One region of the Priestia sp. JSM ZJ58 genome, then DNA from elsewhere that is predicted to be linked to it. Evidence: riboswitches for the same ligand, from Rfam matches in the RefSeq annotation. Region 1 holds a riboswitch; each other region holds the start of a gene.
What was found. A riboswitch is a leader RNA that binds a small molecule or an ion and turns the genes downstream of it on or off. The one in region 1 is predicted to bind lysine.
Positions count from the first base shown of each region.

Region 2: it holds a riboswitch for lysine, as region 1 does, so the genes downstream of both, lysA (diaminopimelate decarboxylase) here and ACH6EI_RS11690 (amino acid permease) in region 1, are expected to answer to the same signal.
Region 3: it holds a riboswitch for lysine, as region 1 does, so the genes downstream of both, ACH6EI_RS00880 (aspartate kinase) here and ACH6EI_RS11690 (amino acid permease) in region 1, are expected to answer to the same signal.

Region 1 covers NZ_JBISEM010000001.1:2,189,733-2,193,937, forward strand. The annotation lists gene ACH6EI_RS11680 (GNAT family N-acetyltransferase) at 87-578, shown strand; gene ACH6EI_RS11685 (hypothetical protein) at 682-1,050, shown strand; gene ACH6EI_RS11690 (amino acid permease) at 1,087-2,526, opposite strand; lysine riboswitch at 2,629-2,813, opposite strand; TPP riboswitch at 2,987-3,087, shown strand; gene thiT (energy-coupled thiamine transporter ThiT) at 3,120-3,728, shown strand; gene ACH6EI_RS11700 (ethanolamine ammonia-lyase reactivating factor EutA) at 3,885-4,205, shown strand, end outside.
Region 2 covers NZ_JBISEM010000001.1:2,389,257-2,393,461, forward strand. The annotation lists gene ACH6EI_RS12710 (NAD(P)/FAD-dependent oxidoreductase) at 1-526, opposite strand, end outside; gene ACH6EI_RS12715 (CBO0543 family protein) at 865-1,377, shown strand; lysine riboswitch at 1,444-1,626, shown strand; gene lysA (diaminopimelate decarboxylase) at 1,765-3,093, shown strand; gene ACH6EI_RS12725 (dicarboxylate/amino acid:cation symporter) at 3,144-4,205, shown strand, end outside.
Region 3 covers NZ_JBISEM010000001.1:177,931-182,135, reverse strand. The annotation lists gene ACH6EI_RS00885 (YslB family protein) at 434-961, shown strand; gene ACH6EI_RS00880 (aspartate kinase) at 1,013-2,245, opposite strand; lysine riboswitch at 2,387-2,564, opposite strand; gene uvrC (excinuclease ABC subunit UvrC) at 2,630-4,205, opposite strand, start outside.

The sequences.
Region 1 (4,205 bases):
CATGCGCACATCGGTTTTTTATGTAGATTATGTTTCTTAAAAGAAGTAAAATAAAGATAATTCTATACTATAAGGAGTTTGTACATATGATCATTCGTTATGCTAAAGAAGAAGATTTACCTATGCTTGTTGAAATTTATAATCAATCCGTTCAAACAAGTGCTGCTACTTTTGACTTAACGCCTGTAACAGTAGAACAAAGAAGGGGCTGGTTTAATAATCATATTAGCAATGAACTTTTTCCACTTATTGTCGCGGAAAAAGATGGAGTAGTAGCGGGCTATGCTTCGCTTTCCTCGTATCGAGATAAAGAAGCGTACATTCAAACAGTAGAGCTATCGATTTATATTGATAAAAATCAACAAGGGCATGGTATTGGGAAACAGCTTATGAAGCGCATTTTGGAATTAGCTAAAGAGCTCGACCATCACGTTGTCATTTCAGGAATTACAAAAGGGAATGATATCAGTATCAAAATGCATGAGCAATTTAATTTTACATTTTGCGGAGAGTTTAAAGAAGTGGGCTGGAAATTTGATCAGTGGCAAGATGTACTTTTTTATCAGCTTATTTTATAAGATGTATGACACCTTTACACATTGTAACGTTTTAGTTTCATGTGTAAAGGTTATTAAAATAATAAGTTGTTTTATTATTTTAATACGAAAGGTGTTAGCTATCATGAGTACACATTTTCAATATCAACATCTAAGAGCTGTGCCGAAAAAATGGTCCCAAAATGAACTGCATATCCAGCTGAATAGAATCAAACACAATTCTGAACTATCTACTATAGCAGCAGATCCGCTTTTTCATCTGTTAGAATGTACCCGTTCAGGCCTTCAAACTAAACAAGAAATCATAGACTACATCCAAACCATTCCTAATCACCAACTTCCATCTTTTGCAACTCATTTAAGCAGGTTAATTCAGCGTATTTATTATATCGAAGCTGCTGATTACTATAACCGTCCCCTCAAAGGTTATATGCTTGTTATGAAAAACCAATCCGCTTATATATCTCTTCATTTTGCCGATCAGCTCATATAAAAAAAGCTCTCTATTCAAAAGAATAGAGAGCTTTTTTTATTCGTATTTTTTCACTGTTACTTGACATTCTTTTAACGGGATAAGCTTCGACTTTTTCGTCCATTTGTATCCTAACCAAACAATTAAGAATAAAGGAAGTCCGATATAAGAAACAAGTACACCGTACCAGTCAATCGAGTCACCCATAAACGCCGAATAGTTTTGGCCTAAAATAACAACGGCACATAAAATAAAGGCAAAGATAGGGCCAAATGGGAAAAGTTTTGCATGATATGGAAGTTCACTCAAATCATGACCTTGAGCAACAAATGCTCTTCTAAAACGATAGTGGCTGATCGCAATTCCTAACCAAGCAATAAAACCAGACATACCAGAAGCGTTAAGTAACCACGTATATACCGCACCGTCTCCAAAAAATGAAGCACCAAATGCAAGTGTACCGACAAGTGCCGTTGCGATTAAGGCATTAACTGGAACGCCTCGTTTATTCACTTTTGCTAAGAACCTTGGTGCTTTTCCATCTTTCGCTAAGTTCCACAGCATACGCGTAGAAGCATACATTCCTGAGTTACCAGCAGATAAAACAGCTGTTAAAATAACGGCATTAATCGCTGATGCTGCAAACGCCAGACCTGCTCGTTCGAATATTAAAGTAAACGGACTTACTCGCACGTCATCACTTGCTAATGAATTCGCTGTGTATGGAATAAGCATTCCAATAACAAAAATAGCTAAAATATAAAATAACAAGATGCGCCAGAAGACTTGTTTAACTGCGCGAGGAACCGTTTTTTCCGGATCTTCACTTTCTCCAGCTGCGACTCCAAGCAACTCTGTTCCTTGGAATGAAAAACCAGCTGCCATAAAGATACCTAGTACAGTGAAGAATCCACCGTGAATCGGTCCATCACCAAGCGTGAAGTTTTTAAAACCTGGTGCTTCATTGTTAAAGATACCAAAAATCATCATAATACCAATAACTAAAAAGATAATAACCGTTATTACTTTAATTAACGAAAACCAAAATTCAGATTCACCAAATCCTTTTACAGAAAGGTAGTTAAGCCCAAACATAATTAATAAAAACAGGGCACTCCATAAAATAGAAGAAGAGTTCGGGAACCAAAATTTCATAATAAGGGCTCCAGCAGATAATTCAGCTGCAATCGTAATAGCCCAGTTATACCAGTAGTTCCAGCCGAGAGCGAAACCAAAGGATGGATCTACAAAACGAGACGCATACGTACTAAATGAACCAGCTTCAGGCATATAAGCTGCGAGCTCTGCTAGACTGGTCATCAAAAAGTAAACCATTACGCCAATAATAGCGTAAGCTAAAAGCGCTCCCCCAGGTCCTGCTGTGTGAATTGCTCCACCACTTGCTAGGAATAAGCCGGTTCCGATGGCTCCTCCTAATGAAATCATCGTTAAGTGGCGAGATTTCAACCCACGTTTTAATTCTTGCTGCTCTTGCATAGATAAATACTCCTTTCGAATGTACGGAAAGAGACGGGATAACATAAAAAAAGCCCGCAGTATATGTGCGCGCTTTTAAATCTGAAAACCGCGTCAACCTTCCGTGAAGATAGCTCTTCACATCACTCGCATGATGTGACAGTTCTGTTCCTGTTCGGAGACAGCCCCAGCTTAAATCAACCGAGAAGTGATTTAAACTTCGGCAATTTTTCCTTTCAAGCAACATCCTCAATGTTCTCTGCATTTCCGTTACTTTACTATTAAAAACTGCGACCTCTACCTCATCGATTAGGATGAGGGTTTTTTATATTCAATTGACATAAAAGAAGTATAACAAATACTAAAACGATTGTCATTATAAAAATAGATTCAGAAAATAGAAACATCTTTGAAATCTCTCGAATCTATTTTGTTACGTATGGTATAATAAACATTGTCTTTATACTACATAAATATCCAAACGTACCACAGGGGGAGCCGCCGTGCTGAGAGTGAACGAAATGTTCAGACCCTTCGAACCTGTTAGTTAACGCTAGCGTAGGAATGTGGGAATAGTAGCATATATTTGCTTACTCCTGTGTAAACCGTTTGATATGAATGATTCAAAAACAGGAGTGAGAAACGTGAATAAAGCATTACCTTTACAGGCTAAAATTGAAATAGCTATTTTTGCAGCATTGGCTTTTTTGATTGATCTTTTACCTTCTATAAAAATTGCAATAGGTGTAAGCATTTCGTTCTCTATGGTTCCTATCTTTATTATGTGTTTTCGATGGGGAGTTAAAGGAGGAGCTTTATCTGGATTTCTATGGGGAATATTACAACTAGCTTTAGGAAATGCGTATATTTTAACCCCGTTGCAAGCTTTTATAGAGTATATTATCGCTGTTACCTTTATTGGATTTGGCGGGATTTTCTCTAGTTCTATTAAAGGATATTTAGCTAATAATCAAAGATCAAAAGCTTTCTTTTTTATTATCTTATCTTTAATTATAGGAAGTTTTGCTCGTTATTTTTGCCATTTTATTGCAGGTTTAATATTTTGGGGATTTGCTGCACCAAAAGGAATGCCTGTTCTATGGTATTCTTTCTCCATGAATGGGATTTCGATGATTGGGTCGTTGCTATCATGTCTAATTATCCTTTCACTGTTAATCCCATCGGCATCAAGAATGATTGTAACTAAATCACACTCATCATAAGAAAAAAGACTAAATCTGCCAAGATTTAGTCTTTTTTCTTATTTGTCACCTTTGTTTACACAAAAGTGTGTCAGGTTTGATAACATAGTTAGTGAAATATTCAAAAAACTGTTTTATGATAGTCAACATATTCAAACGAGATAAAGGATTGATCGTATGCTACAGAAATGGATCACGAGCATAGGTTTAGATATTGGAACAAGCACAACAAAACTGATTGTAAGCAAACTGTTAATAGCAAATCAACAAAATCAGTTTACGCTGCCAGGCTGTCAAATTATTGATCGTCGCGTAACGTATGCAAGTTCCATCTATACAACACCTATGGTAAACGAGGTGGAAATCGATGTTCGAAGGTTAACGCTATTACTAGAAAAAGAGTACAAAAAAGCAGGGATCTCCTTAGATCAAGTGGAGGCGGGTGCTGTGATCATCACAGGAGAAACGGCTCGGAAGCAAAATGCAGAGAGTATCGTT
Region 2 (4,205 bases), 200 kb from region 1:
CGTTTCCTTCTATTATTTTTGCACCGTTTTTCTTCGCTGCATTCACAAGTGCGTTTCGAAGAGCTTTTCCGTTAACGCGAGCGGCTCCACTAATATGAACTGAACTGTATTCTTCCGAAAGAGCCGGAAACAAAGCCTGTGTTTCTTTAGCGGATAAACGTGTAATCTCGCCTATTTCGGGGGCTTCTTCCCGACGCTTATATGCTCGTTCTTCCATTTTTTTAAGCTTTTGTTCATCAGTGTGTAAACTAATTGCTCCTACTCGCTTATATCCCGTATCCGTTTCTCCATCTTCTTCTAATTGCTGAATTAATGTTTGATAGTACTTGGCGCCGCCTTTTGCTAAGCGGTACCATGCTTTATTTCGACGCTGCGAAAGCCACGGACAAACAATTCCTGCTGCTGCATCAGTAGCTTGACCAGCATCCTTGCGATCTATCAATGTCACATCTGCTCCTGCTTTTGCTAAATGATATGCCGTAGAAGCTCCAAGTACCCCAGCTCCAACTACGATGTATGTTTTCATACCGAAACACCCTTTTCTTTCTTCTAGTATTCTCATGCTATATGTATGCAATTTTAGCATAGCAAAAAAAGAAGTCACATACTAGGCGAAGCTATTTTAAGCTTATTTTTAAGCCTTGCTGACTTTGACATATAGCTCCTTTAGTCTCGTAAGCAAAAGCGGTAGAAGTTCTTTTACCAAGATTATAACAGGGTGAAGAAAGCCATAAATAGTGGTAGTACGTCTTTAACGCTGTGGCTTACGGCTTTTCTATTATAGGTGCTGAATAAAAAAATGAAAGAATAAAACCACTATAATATGTAAATAAAAAGAAATAACCATTATTTTAAGGAGAGCGTATGCAATCTTCATTTGTATTATTTTTTATCATTCTTGGTTTACTATTTGGCAAGTGGCGAAGGTATCAAGAATACTACCCTACTTTGCTGTTTTGGGTCACGGGGAATTTGCTTTATGAAGTGCTGCTGTTTCATCACCGCGTATGGGTATTTCACCCTGTTGGTATTGATCATCTTTTTCTACCCGATCACCTAATGGTTTCTCTTGGAATAACCTTAATTATTTATCCGTTTGTTATACCGGTTTTTTTAGGAAGGCTGCCGCTGCATGTAAGCGGCCGGCTGTGGTGGATTCTTTTATGGGCGCTTTTATTTACTGTGATTGAGTTCATTGCTTATGTTAATCACAGTATCACTCATCATTATGGATGGTCGCTGCTATGTTCTTTTCTCTTCAATATTGTCACGTTCTCACTTTTAATCATTCATCAGAAGACAGCGCTGGCTGCTTGGATTCTATCTGGAAGCTTCATAGCTTTTTTATTTACCTTCTTTGATATTCCTATGCCTTAACTTTTCATTGACTAGACAGAGGAAAAGGAAATATAATAGGAGTTACATTTAAATATAATTTTCCTCTCTGAGAATAGAGGTGCATGAAATCAAGAGTCACTTATTGGAGACTAATGGAGTCTGTGAAGATAAGTAAAAGGGATTTCGTGCCGAAGTATATAAACATCCATTGTGTTCATATACTGGTTCAGTATTGAATAAATGCTGAGCTGTCACAAACCACTTGGTTTGTGGAGAGCTATTGAAGAGATGTTGATGCCTAGAATGTAATAATACTTTATTATTATGAAACCAAGACGCGTGAACATCACTTCACGGGTCTTTTTTGTGTTTTTCTACTGACCATCAAAGTTATAGTTGAATGATTTAAATGGAGGGATACGGATTATGTACTTACATGGAACGAGTAAAATTAACAGCAGCAATCATTTAGAAATTGGGCAGTGTGATACGGTCGAACTGAAAAAACAATACGGCACTCCCCTATACATCTACGATCAAGAATTAATTGAGACGAAATGCAAGGCCTTCCATTCAGCCTTTCAAAGAAGCGGATTTTCATATCAAATCGCCTATGCAGGGAAAGCGTTTCTTTGTATGGAAATGGCTAGCCTTTTAACGAAGCTTGATATGTCATTAGATGTGGTCTCAGGAGGCGAATTATTTACAGCTCTTGAAGCGGGATATCCAGCTGAACGCATTCATTTTCACGGAAATAACAAAACGATTGAAGAAATTGAAATGGCTCTTGATGCGAATATTGGCTGTTTTGTTGTGGATAACTTTACCGAACTTGAAGTTTTACATGCCTTAGCAGCTGAGCGCAAACAGAAAGCATCTATTCTTCTGCGTGTTACTCCAGGGATTGAAGCCCACACACATGAGTATATTATGACCGGACAGGAAGACTCCAAGTTTGGATTTGGTCTTTCCAATGACCAGGCTATGAAAGCGGTAAGTTCTGCATTAGAAAAGCCTTACTACGATCTTTTAGGCATTCATTGTCATATTGGTTCGCAAATTTTTGAAGTAGATGGTTTTTCTCGCGCCATTGATATTTTAACTGATTTCTTATTCAGTATTCGTGATAAAATGGAATTTGAAGTAAAAGTTTTAAACGTAGGTGGTGGTTTTGGTATTCGTTATACCGAAAGCGACTCTCCACTTCCAGTTGAGTATTATGTAGATGCACTGACAGAAAAGCTAAGCCGCACGTTAACTGAACAGAATTATACCCTTCCGGAAGTCTGGATTGAGCCTGGAAGAAGCATCGTAGGAGAAGCAGGTACAACGCTTTATACAATCGGCTCAACGAAGGAGATTCCAGGTGTACGCAAATACGTAGGAATTGATGGCGGTATGACCGATAATATCCGTCCTGCTCTTTACGATGCAAAACATGAAGCTGTCTTGGCTAATAGAGTGACGGATAAAAAAGATGAAACAGTATCAATTGCGGGGAAATGCTGTGAATCAGGAGATATGCTTATTTGGGATATCGATTTACCGCGCGTTAATCAAGGAGATTTACTAGCAGTATCCTCTACAGGTGCCTACAACTATTCAATGGCTAGCAATTACAACCGTATTCCGCGCCCTGCTGTTGTATTTGTGAAAAATGGAGAAGCTCGTCTTGCTGTAGAGCGAGAAACATACGAAGATTTGGTGCGTAAAGATGTAAAGCCAGTCGTTACTACGTATGCAATGAGCAAATGATAGCTGTTCTTGCGTAGTAAAGAAGCTATTGTTGTTTGGAGGAAATCTATATGGTTTTAAGTGTATTTAAAACGTACAGATCATCGCTTATTCTGCTTCTCGCTATTTTAATTGGCGGGATAGCAGGATATGCTATCGGGCCCGATGTGGCAGTCGTAAAGCCCTTTGGTGATTTGTTTCTTAATTTAATGTTCATGATTATCGTTCCCCTTGTCTTTTTTAGTGTGGCTTCGGCAATCGCAAACATGAACGAAATGAAACGTCTTGGTAAAATTATGCTAGGTATCGCCGTTGTGTTTGTCGCCACTGCTGCTGTTTCAGCCGTTCTAGGCTTTTTAGGCGCATCACTTTACAATCCGCTGCACAACGTAGATACTTCTGCCATTAAAGAATTAATGGGTGACAGTGAAAATACAGCTGAAAAAATGACGCTTTTAAATCAGCTTGTTAGTACATTTACTGTACCTGATTTTGTTCAGTTATTTTCGAAAGAGCATATTTTACAATTAATTGTCTTTGCCGTTATCTTCGGTATTGCTACCACGATGGCTGGTGAAAAAGGACAGCCTATGGCGAAATTTCTGACTTCGGGTCAAGAAGTATCGATGAAAGTCGTTAAAATTGTCATGTACTATGCTCCAATTGGTTTAGGGTGCTATTTTGCTACTGTAGTAGGAGAACTTGGACCAAAGATCTTGCAAGGGTATGCTAGAGCATTTATTCTTTATTTATTAATTGCAATCGTTTACTATTTTGGCTTCTTTACGCTATACGCATGGATTGCTGGCGGTAAAGCAGGAATTAAGCTGTTTTGGAAAAATGCAGCTGCTCCTTCTATCACTGCTATTGCTACCTGTTCTTCCGCGGCATCTATTCCAGTCAATTTAGACGCAACAAAGAAAATGGGTGTGCCGCTGGATATTGCTGAAACAGTGATTCCATTAGGAGCAAACACCCATAAAGATGGTTCTGTTATCGGTGGTATTCTAAAAATTGTTTTCTTATTCAGTTTGTTCGGCAAAGATATGACGTCTGCTACGAGTATTTTGAGCATATTAGGCGTAGCCTTTTTAGTTGGAGCCGTAATGGGAGCAATTCCTGGAGGCGGTATG
Region 3 (4,205 bases), 2.0 Mb from region 1:
CACTAGACAAATAGATTAATCGTGAATACAGGAAATGAAAACCTTTGCATTTCCTAATAAAGTATGTGACAGGTTAATTTTACTCCCATCGATTAAGAGCGTCAAGGCAAGATGTTTAAATCTTCTATAAAATATAAATTTATAAAATTTTATATTTGTTAACGCTTACTACATTGATGTTAAAGATTTTTTCTTTCTATTATAATATCGCTTGCCACAGTTAAGTAAGCGTTTACTTTATACTTTTATTGTAAACAAGTTCACAAAACATTTACACAGGTAAAAGTACCCTTTTAAAAGTAATTTTATGGATTTTTTATCTTTACATCTAACTCTTTTTACCATAATAAAGATCCTCTTACATTTTATTAAAAAAATGCGTGAGAGGTTTTTTAGATTTGTATATAATAGTAGTAAAGAAAGAGGGGAAAGCATGAGCAATTTACAAACAGAATCACAGCAAGAACTTGAAGAGACGATGGAAACATTAGAACCTAATGCCGCAGCTGAAACAGAGAGAGCTCTTGATCACGTTCCATATTTTGGATACAGTCTTTTGCGTGACGTGTTGATTCCAGAGCTTCTTGGAGACGAAACGAATACCATCTCATACTGGGCAGGAAAACACCTTGCGCGTAAATATCCATTAAATACAATGGATGAAATCGTCGCTTTTTTTAAAGCAGCTTCCTGGGGAACACTGACGCTTGCCAAAAAAGATAAATATTCACTAGAGCTTGAGTTATCAGGTGATGTGGTCAGCAAAAGATTTCAGCAGGAAACTTGTTCATTTCATCTTGAGTCAGGATTTGTGGCTGAACAGATTCAGCGTCAAAACAACTGCCTAACAGAAGCCTACTTAACACCTAAAGAAAAGAACGGAAAAGTGCTGATTTCCGTGCAGTGGGACCGAAAAGATATCTTACCTACCGAAACCCGTGCGGAGCGTTATAAAAAGTAAGAAATACGTATATATAAAAGACGTGGAGATACCACGTCTTTTTTCTCTTCTTTATACTTGCACTGCCTGCTGCTCTTCTAATTCAAATGCTACGTGAAGCGTCTCAACAGCTTTTACCATATCAGCATGCGGTACAACTGTAGATACTTTAATTTCAGACGTGCTGACCATCTTCACTTCAATTTTCTCTCCTGCCAGCACTTCAAACATTTCGGCTGCAACACCTGGATTAGAAATCATGCCAGATCCCACAATCGATACTTTAGCCAGACCGCTTTCATGTTCAATACGCGTATACCCCAAAGTAGATTTATACTCTTTTAAGACGGCAAGAGCAGCTTCTACGTCTACAGTTTTAATAGAAAATGAGATAGAGAGGCGATTATTAGCCGTTACGTTTTGAATAATAATATCCACGTTTAACTGTTCTTTTGCTAATGCTGTAAAAATAGTAGAAAGAGTTTGTAACTCGTTGTTTAACCCTTCAATTGTCACCCGTGAAATATTATCTTCAAACGCAATTCCTCTTACGACTAAGTTTTGTTCCATTGAAACTTCCTCCTCAACAATCGTTCCATTCTCGTTTTCTAAGCTTGAACGCACTTCTAGCGGTACCTGATAATTTTTTGCAAACTCAACAGCGCGCGGATGCAGCACCCCTGCTCCTAAATTGGCTAATTCTAACATTTCGTCATATGAAATAGAATGAAGTTTACGAGCATCTTCTACGTAGCGCGGATCCGTCGTAAACACTCCTGTTACGTCTGTATAAATATCACATTTTGCAGCTTTTAGTGCCGCGGCAAGAGCTACTGCCGTCGTGTCAGAGCCGCCTCGACCTAATGTTGTAATGCTTCCATCTTCTGAACAGCCTTGGAATCCAGCTACTACTACGATTCGACCTCTATCTAATTGGCTTTGAATACGAGTCGTGTCAATGTGCTGGATTCGTGCATTGCTGTGAACTGCTTCTGTCTGGATACCAGCTTGCCAACCTGTTAGCGAAGTGGCTTCATGACCTTTGAATTGAAGAGCCATTGTTAACAGGGAAATCGTTACTTGTTCTCCAGTTGTAAGAAGCATATCCATTTCGCGTTTACTTGGACTGTCCGTAATATCACTTGCTAATTTCACCAGTGCATCTGTGGTTTTGCCCATTGCCGATACAACAACTACTACTTGGTTACCGCGCTCTGCTTCTTGAATAACACGGTTTGCTACATGTTGAATACGTTCAACAGAACCAACAGATGTTCCACCAAATTTTTGAACGATTAATGCCATAATTTTGTTCATTCCTTTTCAATAAATTTGCATATGCAGGATGATGAGAAGCTAAATTTTTTTACTCAGACAATAAAAAAAGCAATGAGATGAGCTCTCATTGCTTAACGAACGAAAATTATAAAACATAACCGTCCACTGCCGTGAGATAGCTCTCCAAGAATCTACATCTTGACAATCCTACGTTTATTCAACGCAGAACCAGCAATCATTACTATGAGGTAATGTTCACTTCGGCAAATTTCCCTTTCCGCATCGTTCATAAGGGCTCATACCCTTCCTGATGCGTACTGATTAAATTTGCACCTCTATCTTCACTTCATTTGATGAAGTGTCGTATGAAATTAGTTAATAGCTTATCAAATATTTTCTATTATTTCAAGACTATTTTTGCAATGTTTCATAAATTTTTTCAGCAATGTTCTGAGGAACACCTGAATTTCGAATATCTTCAATCGTTGCTTCTTTCAATTTTTTCACCGAACCAAAATGCTTTAACAAAGCTTTTTTACGCTTTTCTCCCACTCCCGGAATGTCGTCCAGAACTGACTGAAAAGCGGACTTAGAGCGCACTTGACGGTGGAAGGTAATCGCAAAGCGGTGAACTTCATCTTGAATTCGCTGAAGCAAATAAAATTCTTGACTATTGCGTTCAAGCGGTATGATTTGAGGAGGCTCACCAATCATCAGATTGGAGGTTCTGTGCTTATCATCTTTGACAAGACCTGCTGTAGGCACTAAAAGTCCCAATTCATTTTCGAGAACGTCCTGTACTGCAGCTAAATGCCCTTTGCCTCCATCTACAACAATTAAATCCGGAAGCGGAAGACCTTCTTTTAATGCTCTGGAATACCGTCTGCGAACGACTTCCCTCATGGAACTGTAATCATCTGGTCCCTTTACCGTCTTAATTTTATATTTGCGATATTCTTTCTTTTCCGGTTTCCCATCAACAAAAACAATCATCGCAGAAACTGGGTCTGTTCCTTGAATATTTGAGTTATCAAATGCTTCAATCCGATAAGGAGCGGCAATTCCAAGCTCTTCTCCTAACCGTTCAACTGCGCCAACTGTACGCTCTTCATCTCGTTCAATTAAATAGAATTTTTCACCGAGCGCAATTTTTGCATTTTTACACGCAAGTTCTACTAATTCTTTCTTTTTGCCTCGCTTTGGATGCTGAACCTCTACTTCTACTAACTTCTCAGCTAACTCTGCATCAATCGTTGCTGGAACCATCACTTCTTTTGGCTTAATATTTTTGGCATAAAACTGACCGATAAAAGTTAAGAAATCTTCTTCTGGCTCTTTATAAAAAGGAAACATAGAAACTTCTCGCTCAATTAATTTCCCTTGGCGAATAAAGAAAACTTGAACACACATCCAGCCTTTATCGTAAGAATAGCCAAACACATCTCGATTAACAAAATCATTAAACGTTACTTTTTGCTTTTCCATTGTCGCTTCGATATGAGCAATTTGATCTCGGTATTCTTTAGCCCGTTCAAAGTCAAGTTCTTCTGAAGCTTTTAACATTTTTTCAGTTAACTCTGTTTTGACATGCTCATATCCACCATTTAAAAACCGCGTGATATTTTCAATAATTTGTTTGTTTTGCTCTTCTTTTACCTCTTTTACGCAAGGAGCTAGACATTGCCCGATATGGTAATACAAACAAGGCCTATCTGGCATAGTGGAGCACTTTCTTAACGGATAAATGCGATCAAGAAGCCGCTTTGTTTCATTTGCTGCTTGAACATTAGGATAAGGACCGAAGTATTTCCCTTTATCTTTTTTTATTTTTCTTGTAATAACAAGTCGGGGCTGTTTTTCAGCTGTAATCTTAATAAACGGATAGCCCTTATCATCTTTAAGCATAATATTGTATTTTGGGTCATGCTTTTTAATTAAATTCATTTCTAAAATAAGCGCTTCTAAATTAGAAGATGTGACGATATAT